DNA from 4 places in the Proteus sp. G2626 genome. Region 2 is predicted to be linked to each of the others. Evidence: predicted binding sites of a transcription regulator. Region 2 holds the regulator's gene; each other region holds the start of a gene.
What was found. The regulator PurR, encoded in region 2, represses purine synthesis genes. The targets are predictions, from matches to a motif close to CANGCAAACGTTTGCNTG.
Positions count from the first base shown of each region.

Region 1: the regulator PurR is predicted to act here: its motif matches at 5,931-5,948, upstream of purM (phosphoribosylformylglycinamidine cyclo-ligase).
Region 3: the regulator PurR is predicted to act here: its motif matches at 5,618-5,635, upstream of gltS (sodium/glutamate symporter).
Region 4: the regulator PurR is predicted to act here: its motif matches at 5,825-5,842, upstream of GWJ05_RS09700 (NCS2 family permease).

Region 1 is NZ_JAABNH010000027.1:650,674-658,561, reverse strand. It holds gene ppx (exopolyphosphatase) at 1-1,354, opposite strand, end outside; gene ppk1 (polyphosphate kinase 1) at 1,359-3,440, opposite strand; gene speG (spermidine N1-acetyltransferase) at 3,487-4,077, opposite strand; gene purN (phosphoribosylglycinamide formyltransferase) at 4,184-4,813, opposite strand; gene purM (phosphoribosylformylglycinamidine cyclo-ligase) at 4,827-5,867, opposite strand; gene upp (uracil phosphoribosyltransferase) at 6,100-6,726, shown strand; gene uraA (uracil permease) at 6,843-7,888, shown strand, end outside.
Region 2 is NZ_JAABNH010000027.1:111,436-119,323, reverse strand. It holds gene gloA (lactoylglutathione lyase) at 1-106, shown strand, start outside; gene rnt (ribonuclease T) at 203-841, shown strand; gene GWJ05_RS13050 (Grx4 family monothiol glutaredoxin) at 957-1,298, opposite strand; gene GWJ05_RS13045 (sulfite exporter TauE/SafE family protein) at 1,691-2,506, shown strand; gene sodB (superoxide dismutase [Fe]) at 2,800-3,378, shown strand; gene cydH (cytochrome bd-I oxidase subunit CydH) at 3,516-3,599, opposite strand; gene purR (HTH-type transcriptional repressor PurR) at 3,868-4,893, shown strand; gene punR (DNA-binding transcriptional activator PunR) at 4,916-5,818, opposite strand; gene punC (purine nucleoside transporter PunC) at 5,937-7,154, shown strand; gene cfa (cyclopropane fatty acyl phospholipid synthase) at 7,461-7,888, shown strand, end outside.
Region 3 is NZ_JAABNH010000025.1:182,114-190,001, forward strand. It holds gene fabY (fatty acid biosynthesis protein FabY) at 1-240, shown strand, start outside; gene rluF (23S rRNA pseudouridine(2604) synthase RluF) at 411-1,292, shown strand; gene GWJ05_RS10665 (hypothetical protein) at 1,374-1,613, opposite strand; gene GWJ05_RS10670 (AsmA family protein) at 1,701-3,377, opposite strand; gene GWJ05_RS10675 (hypothetical protein) at 3,481-4,041, opposite strand; gene GWJ05_RS10680 (uracil-xanthine permease family protein) at 4,175-5,566, opposite strand; gene gltS (sodium/glutamate symporter) at 5,808-7,022, shown strand; gene recG (ATP-dependent DNA helicase RecG) at 7,173-7,888, opposite strand, start outside.
Region 4 is NZ_JAABNH010000024.1:53,797-61,684, reverse strand. It holds gene metR (HTH-type transcriptional regulator MetR) at 1-869, shown strand, start outside; gene GWJ05_RS09715 (carboxylate/amino acid/amine transporter) at 784-1,656, opposite strand; gene GWJ05_RS09710 (Na+/H+ antiporter) at 1,659-3,308, opposite strand; gene GWJ05_RS09705 (GNAT family N-acetyltransferase) at 3,701-4,204, opposite strand; gene GWJ05_RS09700 (NCS2 family permease) at 4,332-5,678, opposite strand; gene GWJ05_RS09695 (MFS transporter) at 6,420-7,607, opposite strand; gene GWJ05_RS09690 (sulfite exporter TauE/SafE family protein) at 7,807-7,888, opposite strand, start outside.

The DNA.
Region 1 (7,888 bases), 540 kb from region 2:
GTCGCTGATTATTAAGTAAAGTTGCTAATCTCAGTATTTGTACGAGTGGGAAATACTGTTTCTTTTTATAAAGATTAAATTTAGGTAGCTCATCCAATTTAATCCCTTTACGGTGATAGCGAACTAAGGTTGTTAATAAGAGTTGTTGTTCTTGATTAAAACCCGGTAAATCTGTATTTGAAAGAATATAGGCTGAATGGCGGTGCAACCCACTTAAATTAATGCTTAATCCGACTTCGTGTAACATAACCGCCCAAACCAAGATGGCTTCTAGATCAGGGCGAACGAGTTTTGGGTTTTGTTGCGCCCATTGCTCGTAAAGGGATTGCATCGTTTCAAGCACCCGCTTTGCTTGCTCTCTATCAATATTATAGTGTTCGGCAAGGCTCTTGGCTGTACGTTGGCGAATATCTTGATGGCGAAATCTACCTTCCATTTCATACAATACACCTTCACGTAGTGCTCCATCGGAGAGGTGTAGCGCTTTTAATCCCAAAGAATCAAAAATACCGCATAAAATCGCCAAACCGGGTACGAAAACATGCTTACGCTCATCAGATAATCCCGGTAACGAAATATCTTTAAATCTTTTAAAACGTAACACTTGCTTTGTTAACATAAGTAGGCGTTCAGGTGTGATAACACCGTCTTTTTCGCCAAACTCAACTAAGATCTCATGAGCAGCTTTAATCGTACCTGATGCCCCTAAAGCAACATCCCAGCCGGTCATTTTGTATTGCCATGCTATTTTTTCCATTTTACGCGCAGCTTTTTCTCGTGCTTTACGAAAAGCAGACTCGCTGATTTTTTGTTCAGGAAAAAATTGGCGACTAAAACTGACACAACCCATACGTTGGCTTTCAATTAATATAGGCTCAAAATTTTCACCAATAACTAATTCCGTTGAGCCACCACCAATATCAATAACAAGCTTTCGGCCTTTTTCAGATTGCGTATGTTCAACGCCCATAAAGATAAGTCGGGCTTCTTCATGTCCTGAAATAATTTCTATAGGGTAAGGGATGACTTCTTTTGCCCGTTGAAGAAAGACTTTTGCATTAGTAGCAACACGCAATGTATGCGTACCGACAACGGTCACATTTTCTGCAGGAAAGCCCTGTAACCTTTCAGCAAAAAGAGAAAGGGCAGAAAGTCCACGTAACATAGCTTCTTCGCTTAACTCATTGTCATCGTCAAGACCATCAGCGAGATAAACGCGCTGTTTTAAGCGACTTAATACTTGCAATGCGCCATTAACAACACGTGCAATTATCATATGAAAACTATTAGAGCCGAGGTCTATAGCCGCAATTTCTAAAGGACGAGGTGAAGAGTCATCTTGTGATAAAGGCATAAAATTACGCTCGTGATCCGGGTTGTTCTAACAATTTAATGTACTCATAGACAGCAAGCTGGGAACGAATTTTACGTTTATTTCCACGAGGAACATAGCTATTTGTTAAATCTTTATCGATAAAACGCGCTTTAACGGTGTCATTAAATTGAATATCTAATATATCAAGAACGCGTTGTTTCAGTTGAGGATCAAGTAAAGCCACCGCAACTTCAATACGATAATCAAGATTTCGCGTCATCCAATCGGCAGAAGATAAGAAAATTTTCTCATCACCTTTATTGGTGAAAACATAAACGCGATCGTGTTCTAAAAAGCGATCAACAATACTGGTGACTTGAATATTTTCACTAAATCCTGGCTGGTTAGGCACTAAAGAGCACATGCCTCGCACTAAAAGTCGGACTTTCACACCAGCTTCTGATGCGTCATAAAGGCGATTAACCAACTCTTCATCGACTAAATTATTCACTTTTAAAGTAATGCCAGCAGGATGCCCGGCTTGAGCACTGTGAATTTCATTAGTAATGAATTGGTTTAAAAGAGTTCGTGAATTTTGAGGTGAAACCATCAAATGCTCAAAAGTAACAGGGCGGTAAGGGTTTTCAATAAAACTAAAGACGCGACGTACTTCATTGGTTATTTCAGTATTTGCTGTTAATAGCGAATAGTCAGTATAAAGACGCGCTGTTTTTTCGTTAAAATTCCCAGTACCAATGTGGGCATAACGAATAATTTCGCCATTTTCTAATCGAGAAATGATAAATAATTTTGCGTGAATTTTTAAACCCGGTGCAGAGAAAATAACGTGAACACCAGCCTCTGTTAAGCGTTTTGCCCAATGAATATTGGCGGCCTCATCAAAACGAGCTTGTAACTCGACAACCACAGTGACGCGTTTACCGTTGTGTGCGGCGTGGATCATGGAATCGATAATCCGAGAGTCTTTTGCAACACGGTAAATATTGATTTTGATTGAAATAACGCTTGGGTCAAAAGAGGCTTGGCGCAACAACTCCAGCACATGTTCAAAGGTATGATAAGGATAATAAAGTAAGACGTCTCGTTCCCTAATGGCATCAAAACCATTACGAAAATTATCAAACCAAATATGACGTAAACGCGGAATAGGTTTATTTAAGAGAAATTTACTGCCTTCATTTGGAAAGTTAATAAAGTCTTTAAAGTTATGATAACGCCCGCCTGCGATAACGGAGTCGTTATTTGATAAACCTAATTTACTGCGCAGTAACGCCACCATTTCATCTGGCATATCACGTTGATAAACAAAACGCACAGGCTCTGCGGTAAGGCGTTGCTTTAAGGTTGATGACATCATTTCCAGTAAACTAGATTCCATTTCTGTCGCAAGATCGTATTCTGCATCTCGCGTCATTTTCATCGAATAAGCATTTAATGAGTCATAATCAAAAAAGCCTTTAAAAACTTCATCAAGGCAGTAACGTAAAATATTATCCAATAAAATCATGGATTTTTTCTTACTGCGTCCTTGATCAGTAGGTAGGATCACAAAGCGAGGAACTTTATCAGATGGAATTTCTAATAAAGCATAATGAATCGTTTGCCCTTGTGCAATTTCAACGGCTAAATAGGTATAGTCATCTTTAAGAAACTCAACCAAATTAGTTTCAGGATTAATTAAAATGGGCGTAATGTGTTTTCTTAAATTTTGACGAAAATATTGGCGTAACCAGATTTGTTGATTAGGCGAGATTTGACGCTCATTAATTAAGAAGATTTGATTTCGTGCCATTTCGAGCAATAAATCGTTATATAAAGCATCGAACTCTTGGTCAGCCTTAGCCACTTTTGATTGAATTTTTTTGATAAGATGACGAGCATGGCTTGAGGCAGAGCGAGAGCCTCGCTCCTCATTAATTAAAATACGACGTTTGACATCCGCAAAACGGACTTTATAAAATTCATCAAGATTATTTGAGTAGATCCCCAGAAACCTGACTCTTTCAATTAACGGGTTTCGTTTATCAGCAGCTTCTTGTAATACACGTTCGTTGAACGCAAGCCAACTGATTTCTTTATCAATATAGAGTCGTTCCTGGGACATCTGAACTCCAACTAGGGTTAAAGTTAAATCTTAATATCTGAATAAATCAGACATGTTGCTTAATAGTCGCACCCGGTTTGACAAAGTTTTCGGGCTTCGCTTCTTTGGCTTTTTGCTCAAAATAAGGTGCTTGGAATGTACACATTCTAATTGCAGAACGATAAGCACCGTTAACAAAAAATTCATCTATTAAATCACCTTCTTTTTTAAAACCAAGCTTTTCATAAATATGAATCGCTTTAGCATTTTCTTTATCAACGATTAAATAGAGTTTGTATAAATTAAGAACAGAAAAAGCATAATCCATGGCTAATTTTGCCGCTCGTGCTGCATAGCCATGACCTTGATGTGCAGGTGCTATGATAATTTGAAATTCGGCACGACGGTGAACATAATCAATTTCAACCAACTCGACAAGCCCTACTTTAGTGCCTTCACTTTCAGCAATAAAACGGCGTTCACTTTGGTCGTGAATATGTTTTTCATATAAGTCACTTAACTCAATAAAAGCCTCATAAGGTTCTTCAAACCAATAGCGCATCACGCTGGCGTTGTTATCAAGTTTATGGACAAAAGAGAGATCTTCTCGTTCGAGAGGACGTAATTTTATAGGTGGAACTTTCTTACCACCGGACATAAGCACCTCGGTGAATGCATTGAATAAAAAGAGAAAAGGGTGACACAAAAAAAGTCACGCGGGCTACAGTGTAGCACAATGTGACTTTTTAGCTTAAACGAAATAGTTAATCAAGATTGTCGAACAGTGCAATATCATCAAGATAAGCTTGATTGTTCTTCATTGTCAATCGGTCTTCAGCTAACCAACGGATCGCTAATGGGTAGATACGATACTCTTCTATTTGTATTCTAGCTTGTAATGATTGTTCAGTGTCATCGGGAAAAACCGGAATACGCGCTTGAATAATCATTGGGCCACCATCAAGTTCTTCAGTGACAAAATGGACGGTAACGCCATGAAAAGGATCTTTATTCGCTAAAACCTGGCGATGAGTATGCAATCCTGGGTATTTGGGGAGCAAAGAAGGATGAATATTTAATAATTTATGCTGATAATGAGCGACAAAAGCAGGTGATAAAATACGCATAAAACCCGCTAAAACCACGATATCAGGTTGATAAACATCAATTTTTTCAATTAACGCTTTATCGTAATCAGCGCTATCATTAAATTGGGTTGGATCAACAAAATAAGCCGGAATATCAGCCTGTTTTGCACGTTCAAGGCCATAAGCATTCGCTTTATTGCTTAAGACAGCAACCACATTACCTGTGATTTTATTTGCCCTACAGGCGTCAATAATCGCCTGTAGGTTGCTGCCGTTTCCTGAAATAAGGACAACGATATTTTTCATTCACATGTTTTCATTAGTTAATAATAACTTGTGCTTCACCTGTCGCTTGTGGCGCAATTTCACCGATAAGCCATGCATTTTCACCACATTCAGCAAGGTGAGTTAATGTTTTTTCAACATCATTTGGGTTAACAGCAATTAACAGTCCGACACCGCAGTTAAAGGTGCGATACATCTCATGCGTGCTGACTTGTCCTGCTTCTTGTAACCATTTGAAGACAATAGGCCATTCCCAGCTTTTACTTTCGATACGTGCTTGCGTATTTTCTGGTAGTACCCGAGGAATATTTTCCCAGAATCCCCCACCAGTAATATGTGCAACTGCATGAATATCAACATTTTCAATTAATGACAGCAGTGATTTCACGTAAATACGTGTAGGTGCTAATAGGTGATCAGCGAGTGATTTGTCACCAAGTGGAGTACTGTCCGCTTGTGTATTACTGACTTCAAGAATTTTTCTGACTAATGAATAACCATTGGAATGAGGGCCACTGGATGCTAGAGCTATTAATGCATCACCAGTTTTAACTTTGCTACCATCAATAATCTCTGATTTTTCAACTACGCCGACACAAAAGCCAGCGATATCATAATCATTACCGTGATACATCCCCGGCATTTCTGCTGTTTCACCGCCCACTAATGCACAGCCTGATTGCTTACAGCCTTCAGCAATACCCGTTACAACACGAGCTGCGGTATCGACATCTAATTTTCCTGTGGCATAGTAGTCAAGGAAGAAAAGGGGTTCGGCACCTTGAACAATTAAATCGTTGACACACATTGCGACTAAATCAATACCGATGTCATCATGGCGATTTAAATCCATCGCAAGGCGGAGTTTTGTACCCACACCATCGGTGCCTGAAACTAAAATAGGTTCGCGGTATTTAGATGGAATGGCACATAATGCACCAAAACCACCTAAACCGCCCATCACTTCAGGACGGCGAGTTTCTTTTACTACACCTTTGATACGATCGACTAAAGCATTACCTGCATCAATATCGACACCGGCATCTTTATAGCTGAGAGAGGATTTGTTAGTCACGTAGAGCCCTCACGGCAAGTTGCTGTTAAGAAAAAAATGTGTGCGAGCGTTATTCTAACAGGCAAAGCAAACGTTTGCGAGGATCTTCTTTCTAGGTCACAATTATTCATGTTGGTGCGGTTAAAAGCTGTGCGTTTGATCAAAATCAATAGAAAAACGATGGAATGTTGGCAAAAAAGCGGTATAATCTCGCGATTTTTTTGTCAGGCTGCGTCGTACATTAGGAGAAATTATGAAGATCGTTGAGGTAAAACACCCACTCATTCAACATAAATTGGGGCTGATGCGAGATCATGATATAAGCACTAAGCGCTTTCGTGAACTGGCTTCAGAAGTTTCCAGTCTACTGACGTATGAAGCTACCGCCGATTTAGCAACAGAGACGGTAACAATTGAAGGTTGGTGTGGTCCGGTAGAGATAGAACAGATTAAAGGAAAAAAAATCACAGTAGTTCCTATCCTCCGTGCAGGTATCGGGATGATGGATGGAGTATTAGAAAATATTCCTAGTGCCCGAATCAGTGTAGTTGGCGTTTACCGCGATGAAGAAACCTTAAAACCCGTCCCTTACTTCCAGAAATTAGCATCCAATATTGAAGAGCGTATGGCTCTTGTTGTTGACCCTATGTTAGCAACAGGCGGCTCTATGATTGCCACAATTGATCTATTAAAAAATGCGGGCTGTACTTCAATTAAAGTATTAGTACTGGTTGCTGCCCCTGAAGGTATTAAAGCATTAGAAGAAGCTCATCCTGATGTAGAGCTATATACTGCATCAATTGATAGCCATCTTAATGAGCATGGGTACATCGTTCCAGGTCTTGGCGATGCGGGTGATAAGATATTTGGTACAAAATAATAATTAAGCCGACTTTGATAGTCGGCTTTTTTTTGGACCACTTCTTCGCTTTATCTTGTTCTATAGTTAGAAAATATAAACCAATTTCACATTCATATTAAAGAGAGGTCGTAAGCATGACTCGTCGTGCAATCGGGGTAGAAGAGCGCCCACCATTATTACAAACAATCCCGTTGAGTCTTCAACATCTGTTTGCAATGTTTGGCGCTACCGTACTTGTGCCAATTTTATTTAAAGTTAATCCGGCAACAATATTATTATTTAACGGGATCGGAACCCTGCTCTATCTCTTTATTTGTAAAGGACGCATTCCTGCTTATTTGGGTTCAAGTTTTGCGTTTATCTCACCAGTACTTTTACTTTTACCATTAGGGTATGAATTAGCTCTTGGGGGATTCATCGTCTGTGGCGTGTTATTTTGTCTTGTGGCAGGTATTGTAAAAATAGCAGGACGAGGCTGGATTAATGTGATGTTCCCTCCTGCGGCAATGGGCGCAATCGTTGCCGTCATCGGACTAGAGTTAGCAGGAACGGCAGCCGGAATGGCGGGCTTATTACCCAGTGCAGATGCGCCAGTTGATAGCCAAACATTGCTTATTTCTATGGTTACTTTAGGTGTGACTATCTTAGGTTCTGTGATGTTTAGAGGATTCCTTGCTATTATTCCTATTCTTATCGGGGTGTTAGCAGGTTATGCGCTCTCTTTTTTCTTGGGCGTTGTTGATGTTACCCCAATTAAAGAAGCTAACTGGTTTGCACTACCTACGTTCTATTCTCCGCGTTTTGAATGGAGTGCTATTTTTATTATCTTACCCGCAGCATTAGTGGTTATTGCGGAACACGTTGGACACCTTGTTGTTACAGCAAATATAGTACAACGTGATTTAATGAAAAATCCAGGCTTACATCGCTCTATGTTCGCAAACGGTTTCTCTACCATTATTTCGGGTTTCTTTGGTTCAACACCAAATACGACTTATGGTGAAAATATTGGTGTGATGGCTATCACTAAAGTTTATAGTTCATGGGTGATTGGTGGTGCGGCAATTCTCGCCATTTTATTATCTTGTGTCGGCAAACTAGCCGCAGCTATTGCAGCCGTACCTGTTCCAGTTATGGGGGGAGTATCTTTATTACTTTATGGTGTTATTGGAGCTTCAGG
Region 2 (7,888 bases):
CCCAGTAAAAGGAGGTTCAACTATTATTGCCTTTGTTGAAGATCCTGATGGGTATAAAATCGAACTCATCGAAAATAAAAGTGCAAGTCACGCACTAGGTAACTAATTTTTATTTAAACCAGAGAGATAACTCATTTATCTTTCTGGTCCTTGCTTATTATTAATTTCCGATATTTTCTTTTTATCGGATAAGTACAATTTGATGCCTGAAATAAATAATCCCAATAAGCTTTGTAACCGTTTTCGAGGTTACTACCCTGTTGTTATTGATGTTGAGACAGGTGGATTTAATGCAAAAACAGATGGTTTACTTGAAATTGCCGCTATTACATTAAAAATGGATGAACAAGGTTGGTTAAAACCTGATAACACGCTACATTTTCATGTCGCTCCTTTTGATGGTGCTAATCTAGAACCTGCCGCCTTAGAATTTACAGGCATTGATCCAACAAATCCACTTCGTGGTGCAGTCAGTGAATATGAAGCCTTGCATGCAATTTTTAAGATGGTACGCAAAGGAATGAAAGATGCTGATTGCAACCGTGCTATTATTGTGGCGCATAATGCAAATTTTGATCACAGCTTTGTAATGGCCGCAGCAGAACGTGCAAAGTTGAAACGAAACCCTTTTCACCCTTTTGCCACTTTTGATACAGCAGCATTAAGTGGATTAGTATTAGGGCAAACTATTTTAGCTAAAGCATGCATCACCGCAGGAATACCTTTTGATAGCAAACTAGCACATGGTGCGCTGTATGATACTAATCGTACATCATTACTTTTTTGTGAATTAGTTAATCGCTGGAAAAAACTCGGTGGATGGCCACTTCCAACACCTTGAAACTTTCACAAATACCATATGAAGAACAGAAAAAAGCCAGTTCATTACTGAACTGGCTTTTCTTATTAAAACCTTAATAATTTTATACGTTCCACTAGGAAACAATAAAAATCAATTATTGTGCTTCTTCTTCACCACGGTATTTATCAGCAGTCTCTTTTAATAATTTTTGTAATTCACCACGCTGATACATTTCTAAAATGATGTCACATCCGCCGACTAATTCACCATCTACCCATAATTGTGGGAAGGTAGGCCAATGTGCATATTTAGGCAATTCTGCACGAATATCGGGATTTTGTAGGATATCAACATACGCAAAACGCTCACCACAAGCAGAGATAGCTTGAACTGCCTGAGCAGAAAAACCACAACTTGGTAATTTTGGTGAACCTTTCATGTATAAAATAATTGGGTTTTCATTGATCTGGCGTTCAATTTTTTCAATAGTCGTCATTCGTAAGTCCTTACAACCTTTTAAATTCGATATGCTTTATATGGGGAAAACATGGAAGAAGAATACCACTTTATATCGGAAAGCTCTATATAAGTTTAGTTATCAATATAAAACAATAGGTTGCTGTTAAATCACGATCCTGTTGATAAGAAAACATAAAATAAAACATAAAAAGCAAATTAATACGTTAAAGATATTTATGAATGTGTCTATCGCATAATTAATTCGATCATGCATAACAAAAATAAAAAGCTTCAGTGAAAAGGCTTTTTATTTCGATTGAGAAAATACTCAGTACTCGAATCGATGGTTTAATTACATGAATTGCTACCCTCCAAAAAGGATCTAATGTATATAAATGGGTTTGTTATAAATCCTAGTGAGTATTAATTATGGACATGATTTTGCTGTTTCTTTTAGTGGGTTGTATCACTGGCTTTTTTGCTGGACTACTTGGCATTGGAGGCGGTGCAATCATTGTTCCGGTGGTGATGTATGTGGTCAGTCAACAAGCTATCCCAACAGAGATGGTAATGAAAATTGCCTTATCTACCTCATTTTCTGTCATCATATTTTCCACAGCATCTTCTGCGTATTCTCATAACAAACACAAAGCTATTTTGTGGGAGCAATTTCCCTTATTATCTCTCGGCACGATCATAGGTATGCTTGCAGGCACTTTTCTGGTACAAAAAATGTCAAACACGCTCTTACAGATCGTGTTCTGTATTTTCATGATATATACCATTTATGGGTTATTAACTAAGAAGAAAGAATCTGAACGTATTGAAAATGTAAAAGATCCCATAGTTTCAAAACCAACCTTAACCCGTGGCGGCTCTTTAATTGGCTTTATATCCAGTTTTATTGGTATTGCTGGTGGCACGATTACCATTCCTCTTTTAAGCCATTGGGGATTTAATACACGTAAATGCATTGCAACTTCTTCTATGATTGGTGTCATTATTGCTTCAATAGGCACAACGATGGGGATTGTCTATGGCTGGAATAAAACAAATATTGATGATTATTACTTGGGTTTTATCTATTTACCTGCCTTTATCGGAATAAGCATTACTAGCGTACTCTTCGCACCAGTCGGTGTTAAAGTTGCTTATCGACTTCCCATACTAAGAGTTCGCCAAATATTTGCATTATTTCTATTTTTAGTCGTGGTGAAAATGATGTATACGCTTATTATAGAATAAGCAATTCAAAGAAATATTTTGAAAAAAGCAAAATTATTTTCTTTTATTACTGTCAATTTTTACTACTTTACGAGTCACCTCGCGGGATATACTCTTATGAGTATTACTAATCTATATGGCTTATAATTATAGATAAAAGATATTTAGCTGTTATTTCAGCAGATTTTTGTTAAAATAATTAGCAAAATAGTAACAACTTAGTAATTCATTTGCCTCATTTTATCAATTCAGATGATTATGATGAAATGATTTCAGGCACAAAACCCGAAATAGATAGTATAAAGGAGTACGCAATGTCTTTCGAATTACCAAAATTACCTTATGCGTTAGATGCTCTTGAGCCACACATCTCTAAAGAAACATTAGAATACCACTATGGTAAACATCACCAAACCTATGTAACCAACTTAAACAACTTGGTTAAAGGCACTGATTTAGAAAACAAATCTTTAGAAGAAATTATCAAATCTACAGATGGCGGGATCTTCAATAACGCAGCCCAAGTATGGAATCACACTTTCTATTGGAACTGTTTAGCACCAAATGCAGGTGGCGCACCAACAGGTAAAATTGCTGATGCTATCAACAAAGCATTTGGCTCTTTCGAAGAGTTCAAAAAGCAATTTAACGATGCAGCGGCGAAAAACTTCGGTTCTGGTTGGACTTGGTTAGTTAAAAAAGCTGACGGCTCTGTCGCTATTGTTAACACATCTAATGCAGCAACCCCCGTTTCAGGTGCAGATAAACCACTGTTAACTGTAGACGTATGGGAACATGCTTACTACATCGACTACCGCAATGCGCGTGTTAAATACTTAGAAGAGTTCTGGGCTCTGGTTAACTGGTCATTTGTTGAAGCTAACCTAGCTTAATTGAGCTTGATTATCAAAGGTGAGTGATTGCAATTCATTTTTGGTGACAAAATAACAAAGGGCCTTGGGCCCTTTGTTATATTCAGATATTCGATAATCTATTATTTAAATTGATCGGATATTTTATAAAACAGTGATTAGAACAACATAGTTGAAAATAAAACGATCATAACAAGCGCTGCGACTGCTGTGCTCAAACCAAATTTCAGATCCGTATCCATCTATATCTCCCTCAATATGATTATAATACACGTTATTAACCATAACCTTACCATGGTTAAATATTATCACATATCAAAATTTGCTAAAATAGCGACCAGTGCACAATTTATAACATTGATTAATACTTTCACTTTTGAGCTAGATCATACAAAATTCATAGCTAATCGCTAAATTATTGCCAGTGTTTGCCCTATGTATGACTATACTGGCAGTTAAACCACAAAATTAGATAAAAGAGACCAATGAAGGTCAGGAGTTTTCCACACCATGGCAACAATAAAAGACGTGGCAAAACGCGCAGGCGTATCAACCACGACTGTTTCTCATGTGATCAACAAAACACGTTTTGTTGCTGAGAACACACGGGCAGCAGTTTGGGCCGCTATAAAAGAATTAAATTATTCGCCTAGTGCCGTTGCGCGTAGTTTGAAAGTTAATCACACCAAATCCATTGGCCTGTTAGCCACGTCCAGTGAAGCTCCTTACTTTGCTGAGGTGATTGAAGCAGTTGAAAACAGTTGTTATAGCAAAGGCTATACACTGATTTTATGTAATTCACATAATAATCTTGATAAACAAAAAGCCTATTTAGCGATGTTGGCACAAAAACGCGTTGATGGATTATTAGTGATGTGTTCTGAATATCCCGATCACCTTCTGACTCTTTTAGAAGGCTATCGTAATATTCCCATGGTTGTCATGGATTGGGGTAAAGCTCGTGGCGACTTTACAGACACCATTATCGATAACGCTTTTCATGGTGGTTATATCGCAGGCCGTTACCTTATCGAACGAGGTCATCGTGATATTGGTATTATTCCTGGGCCATTAGAACGCAATACTGGTGGTGGTCGTCTACAAGGCTTTTTAAAAGCGATGGAAGAAGCCAAGATCACAGTAAAAGATGAATGGATTGTACAAGGTGACTTTGAGCCTGAGTCAGGTTATAAAGCGATGTATCAAATGTTAAATCAAAAACAACGCCCTACTGCTGTTTTTTGTGGCGGTGATGTTATGGCAATGGGCGCAATCTGTGCGGCTGATGAGCTAGGTTTACGTGTTCCTTTCGATATTTCAATTGTGGGTTACGATAATATTCGTAATGCACGTTATTTTACCCCAGCATTAACCACAGTCCACCAGCCCAAAGAACGCTTAGGTCAGATGGCCTTATCAATGTTACTTGATCGCATTGTTAACAAACGCGAAGACGCTCAAACAATCGAAGTACACCCTCGATTAGTCGAGCGCCGTTCAGTTGCTGATGGTCCTTTTATCGACTATCGTCGCTAAGACTTATTCAGAACGCCGATTTCTAGCGAAGCCATTCCTCATTTAAGGTTTGGCTATCTCCAAGATAATCTAACAGCCACGTTAAAGCGGGCGATTCACTCTTATCGACCCACGTCAGACAGCATGGGCTGTCTGGCAATGGCTGTGCGAGGGTTAAAGTAACTAGCTTACCCTGGGCTATCAATGGTTCAGCACGATGCCAAGGCACCATCCCTACACATAATCCCGCTAATAAACATTCAAGCCCCATATCCCAGGTTGGTACAACCATTCTACGTTGATTATTTAATGCCCAAGTATCCCGCTTGGGTAAACTGCGTGATGTATCCTCTAAACATAAACTAGGATAAGGTCGCATTTCGTCATCCGTTAATGGATGTTGTGCTTTAGCTAAAGGGTGATCAACGTGGCAAACACAGCGCCAAGGCATAAATCCCATATCCCTAAAACTATAACGTTCACCAATCGGTGAAGCTCTTGTCGCACCAATAGCTAAATCAACACGACCATTCACTAAAGAGTCCCACACTCCATTAAATACTTCTGGGTAGACATACAACTCAATATCAGGAAAATGGCGATAGAAATCGAGAATAAGTTGTTGTGTTCTTTCAGGTTTAACAATGCCATCAACTGCTATACTAAATTGACCGCGCCACCCATTAGAAACTTGTTGACAAAGATGTCGAGTGTCATTCATTTTTTTGATAACAGATCGCGCTTCTTTGATAAAAATTTTACCTGCATCGGTTAATTCCACATCACGGTGACGACGCTCAAACAAAGGAACAGCAAGCCATTCCTCTAATTGTCGAACAGTGTAACTAACAGCGGAGGGCACTCTGTGCAATTCTTGAGCAGCGGAGCTAAAACTTCCCGTTCTGGCGACTGCATCAACAACTTCTAAAGAGTATTCTGACCACATAGCATTTATTCCTTTGAAAATTTTTCACAGCATTAACCAAATATTCCCGTTTCACAAGTAAAATAAGTCTTCGTTACAATACCTAAAATGTTCTACATCACATAGCATAGAAAACAAAATGAATTCTAAAACATCCACACAATCAAAAACACCTATGAGCTTTATGGTGTACCTAGCAGGTTTGAGTATGTTAGGTTACTTAGCTATTGATATGTATTTACCTGCATTTGGTATGATGCAACGTGAACTCTCTATCAGTGAAGGTGCTATTAGTAATAGCTTAAGTATCTTCTTATTTGGTTTTGCTGTTGCTCAATTACTTTGGGGACCACTTTCTGACAAAGTGGGTCGTAAACCTATTCTTCTTATCGGTTTAGGTCTTTTCGCTTTAGGCTGTCTTGGCATGCTGTGGGTTGAAAGTGCAACCGGCTTGCTTGCTATGCGCTTCCTACAAGCTTTCGGTGTCTGTTCTGCTGCTGTTATTTGGCAAGCACTTGTTATTGACCGTTTTGATGAATCTCGCGCTCAGCACGTTTTTGCTCTAATAATGCCACTCGTTGCATTATCACCAGCATTGGCGCCTTTAATCGGTGCATCGTTGTTAAATCATGGTGGCTGGCGCATGATTTTTATGCTGTTAATGGCGGTGACGCTGGTATTAATGCTACCTACATTAATGTTAAAAAACATTAAACAAAAATCAGTCACAGAAGCAAATCAATCTTCTGCTTCATTTATAACTTTACTAAAATCTCCGCTCTACACAGGTAACGTATTAGTTTACGCTTCTTGTAGTGCTGGTTTCTTTGCTTGGTTAGCTGGCTCACCAATCATTCTTGAGAAGATGGGTTATTCACCACAGGATATCGGTTTAAGCTATATTCCACAAACTATTGCATTTATGGTCGGCGGTTATGGTTGTCGTATTTTACTGTCAAAAATAACGGGTAAGACATTATTACCGCTTCTGTTAATAGGTTATGCCGTTAGCATGACTGCGTTATATCTTGTTGCTAAATTTACTGAGCCAACACTAACCACGATCTTAATTCCATTCTGTATTATGGCTGCAATGAATGGTGCATCTTATCCGATTGCCGTCTCTAATGCTTTATCGGCTTATCCTGAAATCAGTGGTAAAGCTGCCGCATTACAAAATGCGCTTCAACTGGGTCTTTGTAGCTTAGCAAGTTTTATCGTGTCTGCATTTATCAGCCAGCAACCTCTGATTAACACCACCGCAATTATGGCGTTAACGGCACTCCCAATGGCAGTTGGTTACTTTATTCAGCGTAATAAATCCGTTACCAAACACACAGTTCAAACAGTAGAATAATTACCTCCTCTATTTTAAGAATTATCTTAAAAGGGCCTTTTTATAAAAAATGGCCCTTTTATTTTCTAGAGAAAAACAATTCACATCTCTATACTTACCTGTACGTTGTAATAGCGTTTTATTTATTTTTCTTTCGGATTTTGAGGCATTAAACAGATTATTAGCTGATTATGTCAGATTAGTCGTCTTATTAATTCTATTCGTTCAATCACTATTGAACACAATATCATTTTAATACTGTCAATCTGTGCACATCCTTTCTTAACTTTATGCCTCAAAACCCGCTTAGTTTACGCCGGAGAGTATATGAGTACATCTTGTGTAGAAGAAGGCCGAAAGACCTCCAATGATCCTTACGAAAGGATCGCTATAGAACTATTAACTCACGCAGATATTCGAGTCAATGGCTCAGAACCTTATGATATTCAGGTTCACAATCAAAATTTTTATAAAAGAGTATTGCAACAAGGCTCATTAGGTCTCGGTGAAAGCTATATGGACGGCTGGTGGGATTGTGAACGACTTGATATATTCTTTCATAAAGTATTACGTGCAGGTCTTGAAAATAAACTTCCGCAAAACCTGCGTGATATCTTAAAAATTGCAACAGCCCGCCTTTTTAATTTACAAACACAAAAACGTGCATGGATGGTTGGTAAAGAACATTACGATCTCGGTAATGATTTATTTACAGCTATGCTTGATCCAAATATGCAATATTCCTGTGGTTACTG
Region 3 (7,888 bases), on a different contig from region 2:
GAGCACAAATTACAAGGTGATATTGTGTTAGTGGATGCTCATATTCGCTATCGAAAACCTGTTTCTGGACGTCCTGCCGCTGTTGCTGATATGGAAAATTTGAGTGGAGATTTAGGACGATTAGCGAAAGGGAGTAAAGCGCGTATTAAACTAGACGTTGATATTTGTGGTGATGAAGGTGTAGGTGCTGTCTTTAGCGGGACTTATATTGTGTTACCTTCACAAAAAGAACAGTGCTAAATATCATGATATTAACTTATTGAAATAAATTTTTTAATAAGTTAATACTCCTTTTCTATTGTTTTTTTGACATTCAGGTAGAGAGATAAAAGACTGTGCTTTAATGCTTATTTTATAGAGTTTCTATCGCTATCCAATTGATGTATATTTCGCAGTTTACGGAGGGAAGCATGGACACCAATTTATCTACTCGTCTTAATAAATATATCAGTGAAAGCGGGATCTGCTCACGTCGAGAAGCTGACCGTTATATTGAGCAAGGACTTGTCCTTATTAATGGTAAACGAGCCGGTATTGGCTCACAAGTATTTGCTGGCGATGAAGTCAAAGTCAATGGTCGATTAATTGAAGCACAGGATAACTCTGAGCTTGTTTTAATCGCGCTGAATAAACCTGTGGGTATTGTGAGTACTACAGATGATGGCGAAAAAGATAATATTGTTGACTATGTTAACCACAGTACCCGAGTTTTTCCTATTGGGCGCTTAGATAAAGATTCTCAAGGGCTAATTTTATTGACTAACCATGGTGATTTAGTCAATAAAATCTTACGTGCAGGTAACTCTCATGAAAAAGAGTACCTTGTGACAGTAAATAAACCGATTACAGATGAATTTATTCATGGAATGGGTGCTGGCGTACCTATCATGGGGCAAAAAACGAAGAAATGTAAGGTGAAAAAAGAGGCGCCAATGGTGTTTCGTATTACCTTAGTTCAAGGTTTAAATCGCCAAATTCGTCGTATGTGCGAATATTTTGGTTATGAAGTCACTAAGCTTGAACGCGTTCGTATTATGAATGTGAGTTTATCAGGATTACCGGTTGGTGAATGGCGTGATCTGACCGATGACGAACTGATCACTTTATTTGAAGCGATTGAGAAATCAACGTCTGAAGCACCACCAAAAGCTAAGCAGAATAAACCGAAAAAACAAATCAGTAGTAATGCAAAAGCGCTGGGTATTTATATTCCTGAAACAAAAAACAAAGAATCAGAAAATAATGCACGTAAGCGCTTTGTTCAGCCAGGCCGAAAAAAGAAAAAGCGTTAATTTCATCTTTGTAGATGCGAGAAAAACAAAAAAACACCTGAAAGGGTGTTTTTTGTTTGCTCTATTTATGCATCGATAATACTAGTCTAAATTCAACTCATCTAATTTATTTTGACGACGTTCAAGCACAATCGCAGCAAGTTCGGCATTCATAACGCGTTCAATTAAAGTGTCATAGTCTTCTTTCGATAGGCAATAGAACAATGGAGTTTCGTGGTCATCACACACAAGCAGTGTGCTGTTATCTTCAAGTGCAGTTAAAGGAGATTGTTGAAACGTATTTAAAGATATTTTTTCAGGGGAAAAATCTTCGTCAGACATGAAAACTCCACAATAAAGAAAAGGGTAATGACGCATTGTAACGCTTTTTATTAAGGGAGCAATCCGTGCTCCTGCGAAAGATCAAGATTATAGGTGATTAATTATTTCGCCGTTTTGTATTACTGAGTTGAGTATTTGTTGCTCACCGTTACTTCCAGTTAATGTACCATTAAGTGTTGATACCACGGAGTTTGCACGTAAATCACCTTTCAATTTTAGTGTAAATTGACCTATTTCGTCAGAGTAGGTTGTTTTTAAACCTAATGTATATGGTGTTGATAATGGGACATTCAGTCCATTAGCAATCAGTGAGAATTGGCGTTGTTGGCTAGATTGCACTAAACCCGCTGAGCCTCGCACAATGCCATCACCAATAAAGGCCGAATATTGCTCAACAATTGCGTTATCCTGCTGAGTGACAATGTTTAAATCAGGGCGACGTAATTCAATACGATTTAATGTTCCACTATCTGCATTTAATCTTGCTGAGCCTTGCCATAATCCCCATTCACCTTCTTTTGCAATTATTAAATTTTGCAGTTTTCCTGTTAATCCTGTGAATTGGAAAGGAAATTCTGGTGTGATATCAATTAAAATTGATTGGTTTATGGATAACTGTTCGATAGTTATATTTTTAATATCATAGCTGTCGTCAATTGGTTTAGCTAGAAAAACGAGCCAATTTTCAGGAAGGGTATATAAAAGGCCTGAAAGCGTCGCTTCGTGAATAGAAATGGTTTTATTGTCTTTATTCCAATTACCAGCAAGTTTAATTAGGCCTTTTTCATAACGTAAACTAAGGTTATCGAGATTGAGCTGATTATTTTGTTGATTCAGTTTTGCGATAAGATCAGTGAAATGTTCATCTTGAAAAACAATGTCATTTGCGTTGAGTTCACCTGTTGTGAATGCAAGGTTTTTACCCCAGTTAAATTGAGAGAATTGCCCATCAAAGCCACTCACAGCCCATTGTTTTCCTTCTGCCGTAAAATCAACAATATTAAGTGCTCTTATGCTAATACGAGGATATTCAGAAATTGATTGCATTAAATCACTGAAGGTTTGAGACGATTGCCAGCGTAAGCCGTTCATATAGACGTCATCAAGTTTCCATTGATTATCTTGATACTGACCACTTAATGATAGTGAACCATTGAGTAAACGCGTTCCCAATTTTTCTATTTGAATATGATTGGGTTGATATTGACCAGAAATGATAAAGTTACTGAATTCATTATTATTTATCATGCCATTAGCAATAGAAAATTGGAAATGACCAGCGCCAATAAAATCTGTTGAGGTTGGTACCCAAGGCGTAATACCACCAGTGACTTTTTGGGCTTCAAAAGAAAAATTGGTTTGAGTACCGTTTAACGCCATATTTTTAAATTGCAGAATATCAGCACTTAACGGCATCGAAGTGGTTTTATTAGTAAATTCAATATTGCCATTTTCTAATGTGATTTTTTGAAGGTGAGAAGGCGCGGTAAAAAATTGCCAATCAAATCGAATTTGCGCTGATTTTGCAGATACGGTTGTTTTGTCTTGTTTAGGATTAACGAAAAGGTCATAAACAATAATTTGTTCTGGTTGCGCAAGGTCATGCTCAATGCCGGAGAAGCGAATATCATAGTCAGTATATTGTGTTAGCCATTCGCTTGTTTTTTGTGCGCCCCACTGAGTTTGGATGAAAGCATAAATTATAATAATAAATAAAATCACGATAAGTATCAGAGATACCAAACTTTTCATCAACCAGCGCATAACCCTTCTCCCGTAGTTTTATACTCCATCAAAACATTATACAGTTATGCCTGAAAACTGAGCGATGCTCAAGCTTTCATCTAATAAATCAAAGAGTCTTAACCTACTTATTAATGAGATAAGATATTTTGTTTATCAAATTCTGTGAGTTTGGAAATTTATCTAATTGGTTTCTTACTTCTTCTAATATATTTATCGTCGTTTGAAAATACTGTTTTTCTGTATTATTTAGATCCTTGTTTTTTAATTTATTATTGTAATTAATTAATTGGGAAATCAATTCATTAGGTTCTAGACTTCCTGAACGATAAATATCATAAAAATTAGGTGTGATGCGAATCTGGTTTTGTAAGTAATCAAATGAATATTGAAGAGCATCCGATTTGTCTTTGTTTTGGGGCTGGTTTAAGTGTGGATTCGCCAAAAAAGTATTTAGATCTTTTTGCATATGTTCTAGATTAAATTCAGCGACTGATTTATTACCTAAATATGCAAATTTATGGTTGGTGTTAAATAATGAAAGAATGGAATCTTTAAGATAAGTAAAAAACTGACCAAGCGTTTTTATATGGTAATTTGCAGTAGAAGGATGTGTTTTGAGAAATTGCAGAGCTTTATTGTTGACAATATTGAATGAGGTTGGCATCTCTTTTCCTTTTATCATCAGTTAAATCATAAGTATTAATTACTGCAACAGAAAGGAAAATGCTTGTATAAAAACACCCATCACTTTGAATTTGAAGATAAAGCGTTATTTCTTAATCGGAGAAATAACGCTTTATAGACTGATTTTCTAATTATTTTTCTGGTGGAAAAATCAGATTTAAAATAATGGCTGTTAAACCACCCGCGGCAATACCTGATGAGAGTAAAGTTTTTAACCAATCAGGTGCAAACTGTAATATTTGAGGTTGTTGTGAAACGCCTAATCCCACAGCAAGTGAAATCGCAAGGATCATAATTGCTCGGCGATTTAATGCTTCTTTAGAAACGATACGTACACCAGATGCGGCAATCGTACCGAACATGACTAATGTTGCCCCACCCAATACAGGCTCAGGAATTCGTTGCACAAATTCCGCAACGAATGGAAATAAGCCTAAAATAACAAGCATTGCTGCTACAACATAACCTACATAACGACTAGCAACGCCTGTTAATTGAATTACACCATTATTTTGACCAAAGCAAGAGTTTGGGAAGGTATTGAAAAATGCTGAAACCATGGAGTTAATTCCATTAGCTAATACACCCCCTTTGATGCGCTTCATATATAAGGGACCACTGACGGGCTGCTCTGAAACATCAGAAGTTGCCGTGATATCACCAATGGTTTCTAGCGAAGTGATCATAAACACCAGCATTAAAGGAATAAGTAAATTCCAATCAAATGATAGGCCATAATAAAATGGCTCAGGGATCGTGATCAGCGGTGTTTCTTGATGTTCTGCGGGTGTGGGTAACATATCTAAAGCCCAAGCAAGAACATAACCCACTGCCATTGCAATAACTAAAGAGGCAACGCGTAAATAAGGGTTTTTTTGTCGGTTTAGTAAAATAATGACGATAAGTACAGAGCCTGCTAACAATAAGTTCTGTGGTGAGCCAAAAGTATTATTTTCGATAGCAGCATAACCGCCACCTATAGACGTTAATCCGACTTGAATTAATGATAGACCAATAATCATCACGACTACACCTGAAACTAAAGGCGTAATGATACGTCTTGCTAGGTGAAGTACGCGTGAAAGGACGATTTCTGTTAATGAGGCGATCATTAAGGTTCCAAAAAGGGCTGCCATCATTGTTGGAATATCGGCACCGCCATTTTTAAGAGCTAAGCCCCCCATGATTAAAGGCGCAACAAAGTTAAAACTAGTTCCTTGGATCGATAATAATCCTGAACCAATTGGCCCCCACGCACGAATTTGTATTAAAGAGGCAATACCTGATGCAAATAAAGACATACTAATAATGCGTTGGGTATCGTGTGCCGGTAGTCCTAATGCTTGGCAAATTAAAATTGCGGGAGTAATAACTGCGACAAACATGGCTAAAAGGTGCTGACATGCGGCAAAAAGCGTTTGAGCTAATGGCGGTTTTTCTTCTAAAGCAAAAAGAAGCTCGCTATTTTTTTTAACTGAAACATCACTATCTTTAGGCAATTTTTGATTTTCTGAAGTAACCATGGTGTGAATTTCTTATTCGACAAAAACGGTATTTTAATGATCTGCGCCACAAAAGCAATCGTTTGCGTGAAAATGATGTTATCAAAATGCATAAGAGGCGCTCACATTTTTATATGTTTTAACTTGTGTTTGTCTCCGTTTTTTTTTCTAATCGGGGATACCTGCTTTTGGCGTTGTTTATGGATGAACTTAGCGTCGTAGTATTTTTATATAAAATTAACAAATAAGACGGGGTACATAAATGTATCATCTTGATGTTTATGGCACGCTGGTTGCGGCCACTTTGGTTCTCTTGATCGGACGTAAGTTAGTGAAATCTGTTCCTTTTTTAGAACGGTATACGATCCCAGAACCTGTTGCAGGTGGGCTACTTGTTGCAGTTCTTCTATTAGCATTCAAATCTTTTATGGATTGGGAAGTGAGTTTTGATCTGTCACTTAAAGATCCATTAATGCTAGCCTTCTTTGCAACAATCGGGTTAAACGCAAATCTCGCGAGCTTAAAGGCCGGAGGAAAAGCGCTTTTTATTTTCGTCTTTGTCGTTGTTGGGTTGTTGTTAGTACAAAATACCGTTGGTATCGCGCTAGCAAAAATGTTAGGTCTTGATCCATTAATGGGATTACTTGCAGGCTCGATTACATTATCGGGTGGTCATGGTACAGGAGCGGCTTGGGGTAAAACGTTTGTTGAAAACTATGGCTTCATGAGTGCATCTGAAGTAGCGATGGCGTGTGCAACCTTTGGTTTAGTTTTGGGAGGATTGATTGGTGGCCCTGTTGCGCGCTACTTAATCAAAAATATTCCAACGCCAGGATTAGGCGCTGACGACCATGAAATGCCAACAGCGTTTGAGAAACCCACTACAGGCAGAATGATCACGTCAATGGTCTTGTTAGAAACCATTGCGATGATCGCGATTTGTTTAATGGCGGGTACATTCCTTTCTCAATTATTAGAAGGTACTGCATTCTCATTACCGACCTTTGTGTGTGTCCTGTTTATCGGCGTTATTTTAAGTAATAGCCTGTCAATGCTTGGTTTCTATCGTGTTTTTGATAGAGCTGTGTCCGTTTTAGGTAACGTAAGTTTATCGTTATTCTTAGCGATGGCATTAATGAGCTTGAAATTATGGGAGCTTGCATCTCTGGCGATACCTATGTTGGTTATCCTTGGCGTTCAAGCGGGTGTCATGGCGCTATACGCTATTTTTGTGACATTCCGAGTAATGGGTAAAAATTACGATGCGGCGGTTTTAGCTGCGGGTCACTGTGGTTTTGGTTTAGGGGCAACACCAACGGCAATTGCCAATATGCAAGCCGTTACGGATCGTTTTGGGCCTTCTCATCTAGCGTTCTTAGTCGTACCAATGGTTGGTGCGTTCTTTATTGATATTGTGAATGCAATAGTGATCAAGCTGTATCTACTATTGCCATTCTTTACACCTATAGCAGGATAGTTTTACCGTTATCACTGAAGAAGTATCTCTGTATTAAATAGCACCCCATTGTTGGTTTTCAGCATTGGGGTGTTTTTTTATGGGATGTTCTATTTCAATATCACGCTGAATCGAGTTTAACGGCATGTTAAGGCGATGCAAAGAATGATCTTATGCTTGGCTATACTGTGTTTTAGTCGGTAACCAGCGTTCGATTAAGGCTTGTGAATGCTTAGGGTAATGTTCATGTAGGTAACGTGCAATACGTTGTACTTCAGGAATGAGTCCCTGATCGCGTAATAAATCAGCCACTTTAAATTGTACATTACCTGTTTGCTTAGTACCTAGAAGCTCACCAGGGCCACGAATTTCGAGATCTTTTTGTGCAATGACAAAGCCATCATTGCTGTCTCTTAATACCTGTAATCGTAAACGAGCGGTCTGCGTTAAGGGGGTTTTATAAAGTAAAACACAATGAGAGGCAATCGCACCACGGCCAACACGACCACGTAGTTGATGTAATTGCGCAAGACCTAATCTTTCAGGGTTATCAATAATCATCAAACTGGCGTTAGGTACATCGACACCAACTTCAATAACAGTTGTTGCAACGAGGAGGTGTAATTCATTTTCTTTAAATGCCGCCATTACAGCTTGTTTCTCTGTGGGCTTCATTCGCCCATGTACCAATCCTACTTTGATTTCAGGGAGTGCTATTGTTAGTTCATCATAGATAACTTGGGCTGCTTGCGCTTCAAGCACTTCAGAATCTTCAATTAGGGTGCATACCCAATAGGCTTGTCGATTCTCTTCTGTGCAAGCCAGTCTGATGCGTTCAATAATGTCATTACGGCGAGTATCAGGGATAGCGACAGTAGTAACAGGCG
Region 4 (7,888 bases), on a different contig from region 2:
CGCAATCGGCTCTTTCACACCAATTTAGTGAATTAGAACATCGCCTTGGTTATCGAATTTTTGTACGTAAAAGTCAACCACTGCGCTTTACTTCACAAGGAGAGGTACTCGTTAAATTAGCAGAAGAAGTGTTACCTATCGTTCGTCGAGCAATTGAAGCATGTAATGAACCCGGTAGTGTAAATTTGAATATTGCGATTGAATGCCATAGTTGTATCCAATGGTTAACTCCAGCACTACAGCAATATCGCCAAACATGGCCTGAAGTAACGGTCGATTTTCATTCGGGTGTCACGTTTGATCCACAACCTGCATTATTACAGCGAGAATTAGATGTCGTGCTAACATCCGATATCTTAGATGACTCTCGTTTACACTATACTCCGCTGTTTGACTATGAAGTTAAACTGGTTTTGTCGCCTGATCACCCTCTCGCGAATCGATTACATATTCAGCCACAAGATTTAATTGCAGAAACCTTATTTATTTATCCCGTGCAAAGAGAGCGTTTTGATGTATGGCGTCATTTTTTACAACCCGCAGGAATAACACCACAATTTAAACATGTCGATAATACATTGTTGTTAATTCAAATGGTTGCAGCTGGTATGGGGATCGCAGCGCTACCTCATTGGGCGGTTGAAAATTTTGAAAAACAAGGATTAGTAGTAACAAAAACATTAGGTGAGGGATTATGGAGCCGGTTATATGCCGCTAACCGCAGTGGAGAGCAACATCAACCGGCAATTCGTGAATTTATTCGTTTGTCAGGTCAGCACGCCGTTAACAATCTTCCTTTTGTAAAACAGGTCGGCGTATCCAACGTCGATGGATCCACAGTGATGCAACAATCAGGCTCGCGCCTATGATGAAACTTGGCCAATTTGGATGTTGTTGCCAAATAGAGAAATTGACTAATAACCCAGCTGGAACCATCATGTTATTCATAATAGCTAAGGTTCCAGCATCGACTTGTGTAGCACCATAGTTCCACATGAAATAGCCTATTCCAGAAGCGCCGATCCCTAACCAGAGTAAAACCCCCCACTGTAGTGATGTTGTCGGCATTTTCTGCCAATCAGCAAAACACAACGCACCAATCAGTGAAACCACTACTGCACCAAGATAAAACCAAGAAAAGGCATAATGTTGTGGGATAGGATGAACTTCCATTAATCGCTTATAACCCACCTGACCAATAGCAAAGAAAATATTAGCAAGTTGCACTAATAACAGACCATACCAAAAATCATCACTTAAATGGTCATAACGAATAATAGCGGCTCCTAGCACTGCTAATAATGAGCTAAAGACATAGCCCCAACGTAATCTTTGACGTTCTAATAAATCATAAATTAACGTGACATAAAGCGGAGTTAATACTGTAAACAATAAAAATTCTGCAACGGTTAAATAGTTATAAGCATGGAAGACAAACAGATACATAATACCAAGTTGGCAAGCCCCCACACTCATATAGAGTAAAATTACCTTAAAGCGAATTCCCTTCCAACGTAAGAAAGGTAAAAAAACCAAAGCTGCTAAAGAAACACGGATCAAAACAGAAAGCCAACTATCAACCTGACCCGCTAGGTACTCGCCGATCAAGCTAAAAGAGGCTGCCCATAATAGTGTTGTAATAATGAGCAACCACATAATTAACTATCTTTCTCCACTAATAGCGCTTCCATTAAATCCAACTCATGTAGCAATAATTGAAGTGTTTCATTACTAATTTTTCGCGTTGCTCTTAAATGATAAAGCTCACCGCGTTCAGCACGTAATGCGGTTAGGCGAAAACGTCTTTCGAGATCTTCTTCTAACATGTTATGAACCATTTCATCTTGATCCGCGGTTCTACGTCTTAGATAACCCGTTACACGCGAAGCAACTTCATTAATTTCTTCAGCATCTAACTGTTCTTCTGTACTTGCTGCTAAACGCTCTTCCATTTTGTTAAGACTAACAATCGCCACTTCTGCCATCACTTTTCTTGCATAGCGAACTTCATTTTTATCAGCTTCTTTGTCGGTTGTTTTCACACCTTTCAATAGGAAAGGAAGTGAGATAATACCCACTAAAATCGACAGTAAAATAACACCAGCAGCAATAAAGATAATTTGATAACGCCCAGGGAAAGTGCTGCCATCCGTTAAAAAGAGTGGAATAGAAAGCGCACCAGCAAGTGTAATAGCCCCACGCACACCCGCAAATGACGAAAGCCACAGTTCACGTGTCGTATAATTGGCGAAATCAAGTGGGTGCTTTTTCATAAAAATACGGCTCATTTTTTTCATCAGCCATAACCATGTAAAGCGTAAGATAAGCAGTGCAAAATAGATAACAAATACGGCAGCAAACAACATCCACACTTCAACTTCCGGATCAAGATCAGCTTGAATAACAGAGCTTGTCCAAATAATCGGAAGTTGTAAACCCAGCATGATAAAGACAAGGCCGTTAAAGACAAATTCAAGCATTGACCACACGCTGTCAGCACGCAAACGCATTGCAAGTGGCGCATTACGGATAACGCCTGATTTACTAATAGTCATACCCGCAGCAACTGCAGCTAAAATACCTGAAAAACCAATATGTTCTGCGATAAGATAAGAGGCAAAAGGTAGCAGTAACATAAAGACAATTTGTGTTGCAGGATCGTCTCCACTCCAGCGACTCATTAATCGTAAAGATTTACTGTAAAGCAAAGTGACACCAATACCTGCCAGTAACCCCCCTACAGCGACTTTAAAGAATTCTAGCGTCGCGCCTCCAACGGTAAACACCATTGTTCCCATTGCTACAGCAACAGCAAACTTCAAAGCAACCAGGCCTGAAGCATCATTCATTAATGCTTCACCTTCTAAAATACCCATAATGCGTTTAGGTATTCGCCCTTTACCGACAATAGAAGAAAGTGCGACGGCATCGGTTGGTGAAAGTACAGCCGCTAATGCAAACGCAGAAATCAGTGGAATACTCGGCATCATCCAATAAATCAAGTAACCGATACCAACAACAGTCACCATCACTAAAACAAGCACAAGAATAAAAATCTCACGCCCATTTTGGATAAATTCTCGTGTAGGTGTTTTCCAACCATCAACAAACAGCAAAGGAGGGATTAGTAAAACGAGGAAGAGTTCAGGATCAAAAGTGACATGTAAACCAAATTGAGGCCATGCCAATAAAGCCCCTATCACAATCTGTATTAATGGTAACGGAACACGAAAGGGAATTAGTTTAGTAATAACCCCTGAAACTGAAACCACCAGTATTAAAATCAAAATAGTAAAGAATATTTCCATGTTACCCTTACATGCCTATTTTTATCCCAAAATCTGTTATCTTTTCCTTAAAAAAGAAAACCCTACTGAATGATAAAAAAACACACCCTGCAAAAATTTATGCGCCATGTCTTTCTTTACCTTTTCTTATTTTAAACAGATCCCACGCTGACTCATGTGTGATTATTGAAAATTAAGATTAATCGTATCTAACACGACAAATTGCGTTCTTTTCATTACTCTTTATTTATTAACGGCATTAAACGTCAAAAGCATACGTTTTTATTTCTCTTTTTCAGTCTAAGCAATGTAATTGCCCGTATAAAAACGTAAAGCGCTAAGCAATTAAATAAAAAGTGGCAAGTAAATGATGATAACGATTAATTTTAAGCGTCACCACATAGTGCTGATGATTATTCAATAGCTCTTAGCATTGACATCATAACAACATCACAATATTTTCCATCTCTAAATGCCGCTTTACGACGTACACCTTCAACTTCAAAGCCTAATTTTTTATATAAATGTAAGCCTCTTTCATTATCTGAATACACTTCTAATTCTAACCGAGTTGCTGCTAACCAATTGAACGCATAATCAATCGCTGTATTAATAAGTAACTTCCCTACACCTTTACCTGAGTACTCAGCTCCGACACCAATACCAAAACTAACAATATGGCGACGACGAGGATGAGTATCGATAATCAGCGCTAAATGCCCTGCAATTTGCTCATCAACAGTTGCGACAAAATTAGGGATATTTTGTTCTGCAAATTCAAGTAATCTTTTTTTCCACATTGTCACTGAAGGGTAAGGAAATTGGCAAGTACAAATATATAAATCAGGATGAGTATATAACTGTTGAATTGCGATTGCGTCATCTGGTTCGCTATGGCGTATTTTTATTTCTTGCATATATTCTACCAACTATTTAACAAATAGGCTTAATTTCGACAATAGCGAATAAAATTAGATAAATAAATAGCAAAAAGGCGGAATACAAATATATTCCGCCTTTTGTCTTTAAAGCCGATGATTCGAATTAAATTGCCCACTCTCCCGCATAAAATGCCACTAGAGCAATAGTAATTAATACGGTACCAACATTAAGTTTACGCCACTCGCCTGCAAATACTCGACCAATCACTAAACAGCCAAAACCGAGCATAATGCCAGTAACAATGTTACAAGTTAAAACAATAAAGACGGCGCACACCATACCTGACATGGCATCAACAAAATCGCCAAAATCTAACTTAGTGACATTACCTAGCATCAATAAACCCACATACATTAATGCCGGTGCGGTCGCATAAGCGGGCACTAAATAAGAAAGAGGTGATAAGAAAAGGATCAGTAAGAATAAAATACCCACGACAGTCGCAGTTAATCCTGTTTTACCCCCTGCGGCAGTTCCTGCTGCAGACTCAACATAAACCGCAGCAGGTGCAGCACCTATCACACCGGCAAAAATACTACTAACAGAATCCGAGGTAAGTGCTTTTCCGCCATTGATAATTTGTCCGCGTTTGTCTAATAAATTTGCTTGGCCAGCAACGGCACGGATAGTCCCAGTTGCATCAAAAATTGCAGTCATCACTAACGCAAGAACACTCGGTAAAACCAAAGGTTGTAATGCCCCTTTAATATCCATAGCAAACAATAAAGAGAGTCCCTCTTCACCTAATTGAGGCATTTTAAAAATGCCTTGGTATTTTACATTAGGATCAAAAATCAGCCCGATAATAGAAATAGCTACAATCACTAATAGTACGCCACCGGGTACTTTACGTTTTTCTAATCCGAAAATAGCGGCTAATCCTGCAAGTGACATAAGAACAGAAAATGATGTAAATTTTCCCATTGCAACAGGTAAACCATCAAATGGGTTTTTCACAACTAATCCAACACTGTTTGCTGCGATTAAAAGTAAAAACAGTCCTATCCCTATTCCCGCACCATGCGCAATACCTATGGGAATGTTTTTTAAGATCCAAGTACGAATGCCAGTTAATGAGAATACGGTAAATAAACACCCCATTAAAAATACAGCACCTAATGCAACAGGCACAGAGATATTTTGCCCCAAGACCAAGCTAAAAGCCGTAAACGCGGTTAATGAGATGGCACAACCAATTGCCATAGGAAGGTTTGCCCACAATCCCATAAGAAGGGAACCTAAGCCCGCAACTAAACAGGTTGCGATAAAGACCGCAGTATGTGGAAAACCCGCTTGCCCCAACATGCTAGGAACAACAATCACGGAATACACCATAGCAAGAAATGTCGTCAAGCCGGCGATCATCTCTTTACGAACCGTGGTGCCACGTGCTGTAAGTTTAAAATAGCTGTCTAATTTACCTGTGGTTGCTGATTGATTAGCAGACATTACATTCCTCTGACATAAAAACGATTCACTCCCCCCAAAACGAAAACGATTACGTATCAATTAAAATAACCTCTTATAGATAAAAATCTTAAGAGGGAGTCAAAAGCAAACGTTTGTTTTTTTGTGTGGGTTGAGTGAGAGAATTTGACGCAAACGATTATCTGGTGCTTTTAGGGTAAGAATCAAGTGAAAAAATACATTTTTAATAAAAATGTCATAAAAAGACAATTTAAAGTCATAAAAAAGAAAAAGAGGAAAGCAGTTGCCTACTTTCCTCATCATTCTACTTTTGTACAATCGTCCAATATCATTCTTATCTCACAGTAGAAAATTCACTTAATTAATTGTTTTTATTTAATTTATATTAAACAACATGATAACTAGGTACATTTATCTATTATTAGTAATTTTAATAAGTTATTTAGGTAAATAATACCCCCCGTTCCCAATGTGTGGCGATGAATAGTTTGCAGTATTCGTTATTTTTATCTGAAGATAGTGTCATCTTCTACTTTTAACGTTAGATGAATAAACACCATTTTAGCAAACAATTTTTCATTCAAGATAAGTATTTCTGGATTATTCTTAATAAATTTTAAAATAAGTAAAATCACGAAATGTAATTATAATTATTAAAATAAAACAATAAGATACTTTTGAACATTTAGAAACAAGGAGAGGATAGATCCCTCTATCGCATTCTTATCACCCTAAATGAAATACAATAGAGGAAGAATGATATTAAGATGAGCTATTATTGAATGCTTCCACCCCCACGTTCCAACGTTCCATGGTGGATATTAAGAATAAAACAGTCATAGCAACCAATAAGAATGGTAATGAAGATGAAGAAATTTCTGACATCGCTCCCGCTAATAAAGGCCCAGCCAAATTGCCTATTCCCCATAACATCGCCGCAGAAGCATTGGCAACCATCAGATCATTGCCTGAAAAATATTGCCCTATTTGTACTAACGCAATAGTGTATATTGCACCCGCTGTTGCGCCCAGCACCAGTAATAAAGGCCAAATCAAAAATGTATGAGACATCGTGATAGGCAATAACAAACTTGTAAGCAACGTCACCACACCACAAATTCGGTATAACCGTGTTCTATTCATATGATCAGCAAGCCAGCCAAAAGGCATTTGCATAATAGCATCGCCAGCAAGAATAGCGCTTATCATCATGGCGGCAATAGCTTCTGTATGACCCACACTTAGACCATAAATAGGAAACATCGACAGCACTGTACCATCAAAAAAAGCGAAGAAAACAATACCACCACAAATCGCAGGTGCAACTTTAACAAAACGAATAATGGAAAAGTTAGGATCTTGTGTCTCTTTAGGTAATTTATCGCCCGTTTTTTGATCCATCATTAAAAACAGCACGATAGAAATAATATGAATAAAGATGCTAATTAAAATAGGCGTTTTATCAGAAACACCATACAATGCAATAATTGAAGGCCCAATCAGTTGACTGATTGTAAACACCGTGGTGTAAACCGCTAAAATTCTCCCTCGTTTATTATCAGGCGAAAGTTCATTGATCCACGTTTCGCCTAAACAAATCATCACACCACTGGCAATACCGGTCGTTAATCGTAAAGGAAATAATAACTCTAGAGGTAAGCTCCCCATTAAAGGTAATAAACTGATTGCAGAAACAATGGTGGCTAATAGCATGGCAAAACGTTTACCAATCCACTGCACAATACGCCGAGCAAAAGGTGAAATAATTAACATCCCAATAGCGGGTGCGGCAGAAATAAGTCCGATAATAGACTCACTAATACCTGCTAAATTGAGGCGTAGTGCAACCATGGGAATAGTTAATCCAATAACAATCCCGATAACGCCAATACTTACCGTGATAGTTGTTATCGCAAAAACATCAGATTGACGATAGTTTTGATGTGACATGTTCTTTTGTTTCTGCAAACAGCAGAAATCTCTGTAATGAAAAGAAGGTCGTTAAATAAAATATTGTTATATTATAAGGGATAAGAAATAGATAAACATGCTTAAAAAGTAACGTTAATCAGAGAAAGATCTCCGTTTAACTCATGAAGATCTTTGCCTTCCACAATATTCTCACTTCACCGTCATTCGCGGACAGAGTTCAAGAAAAATAACGGTAGATCAACACAGTACCCGATACCAATACAATAGTATAAATGACACTCATAAATCGTGCTTTTGAC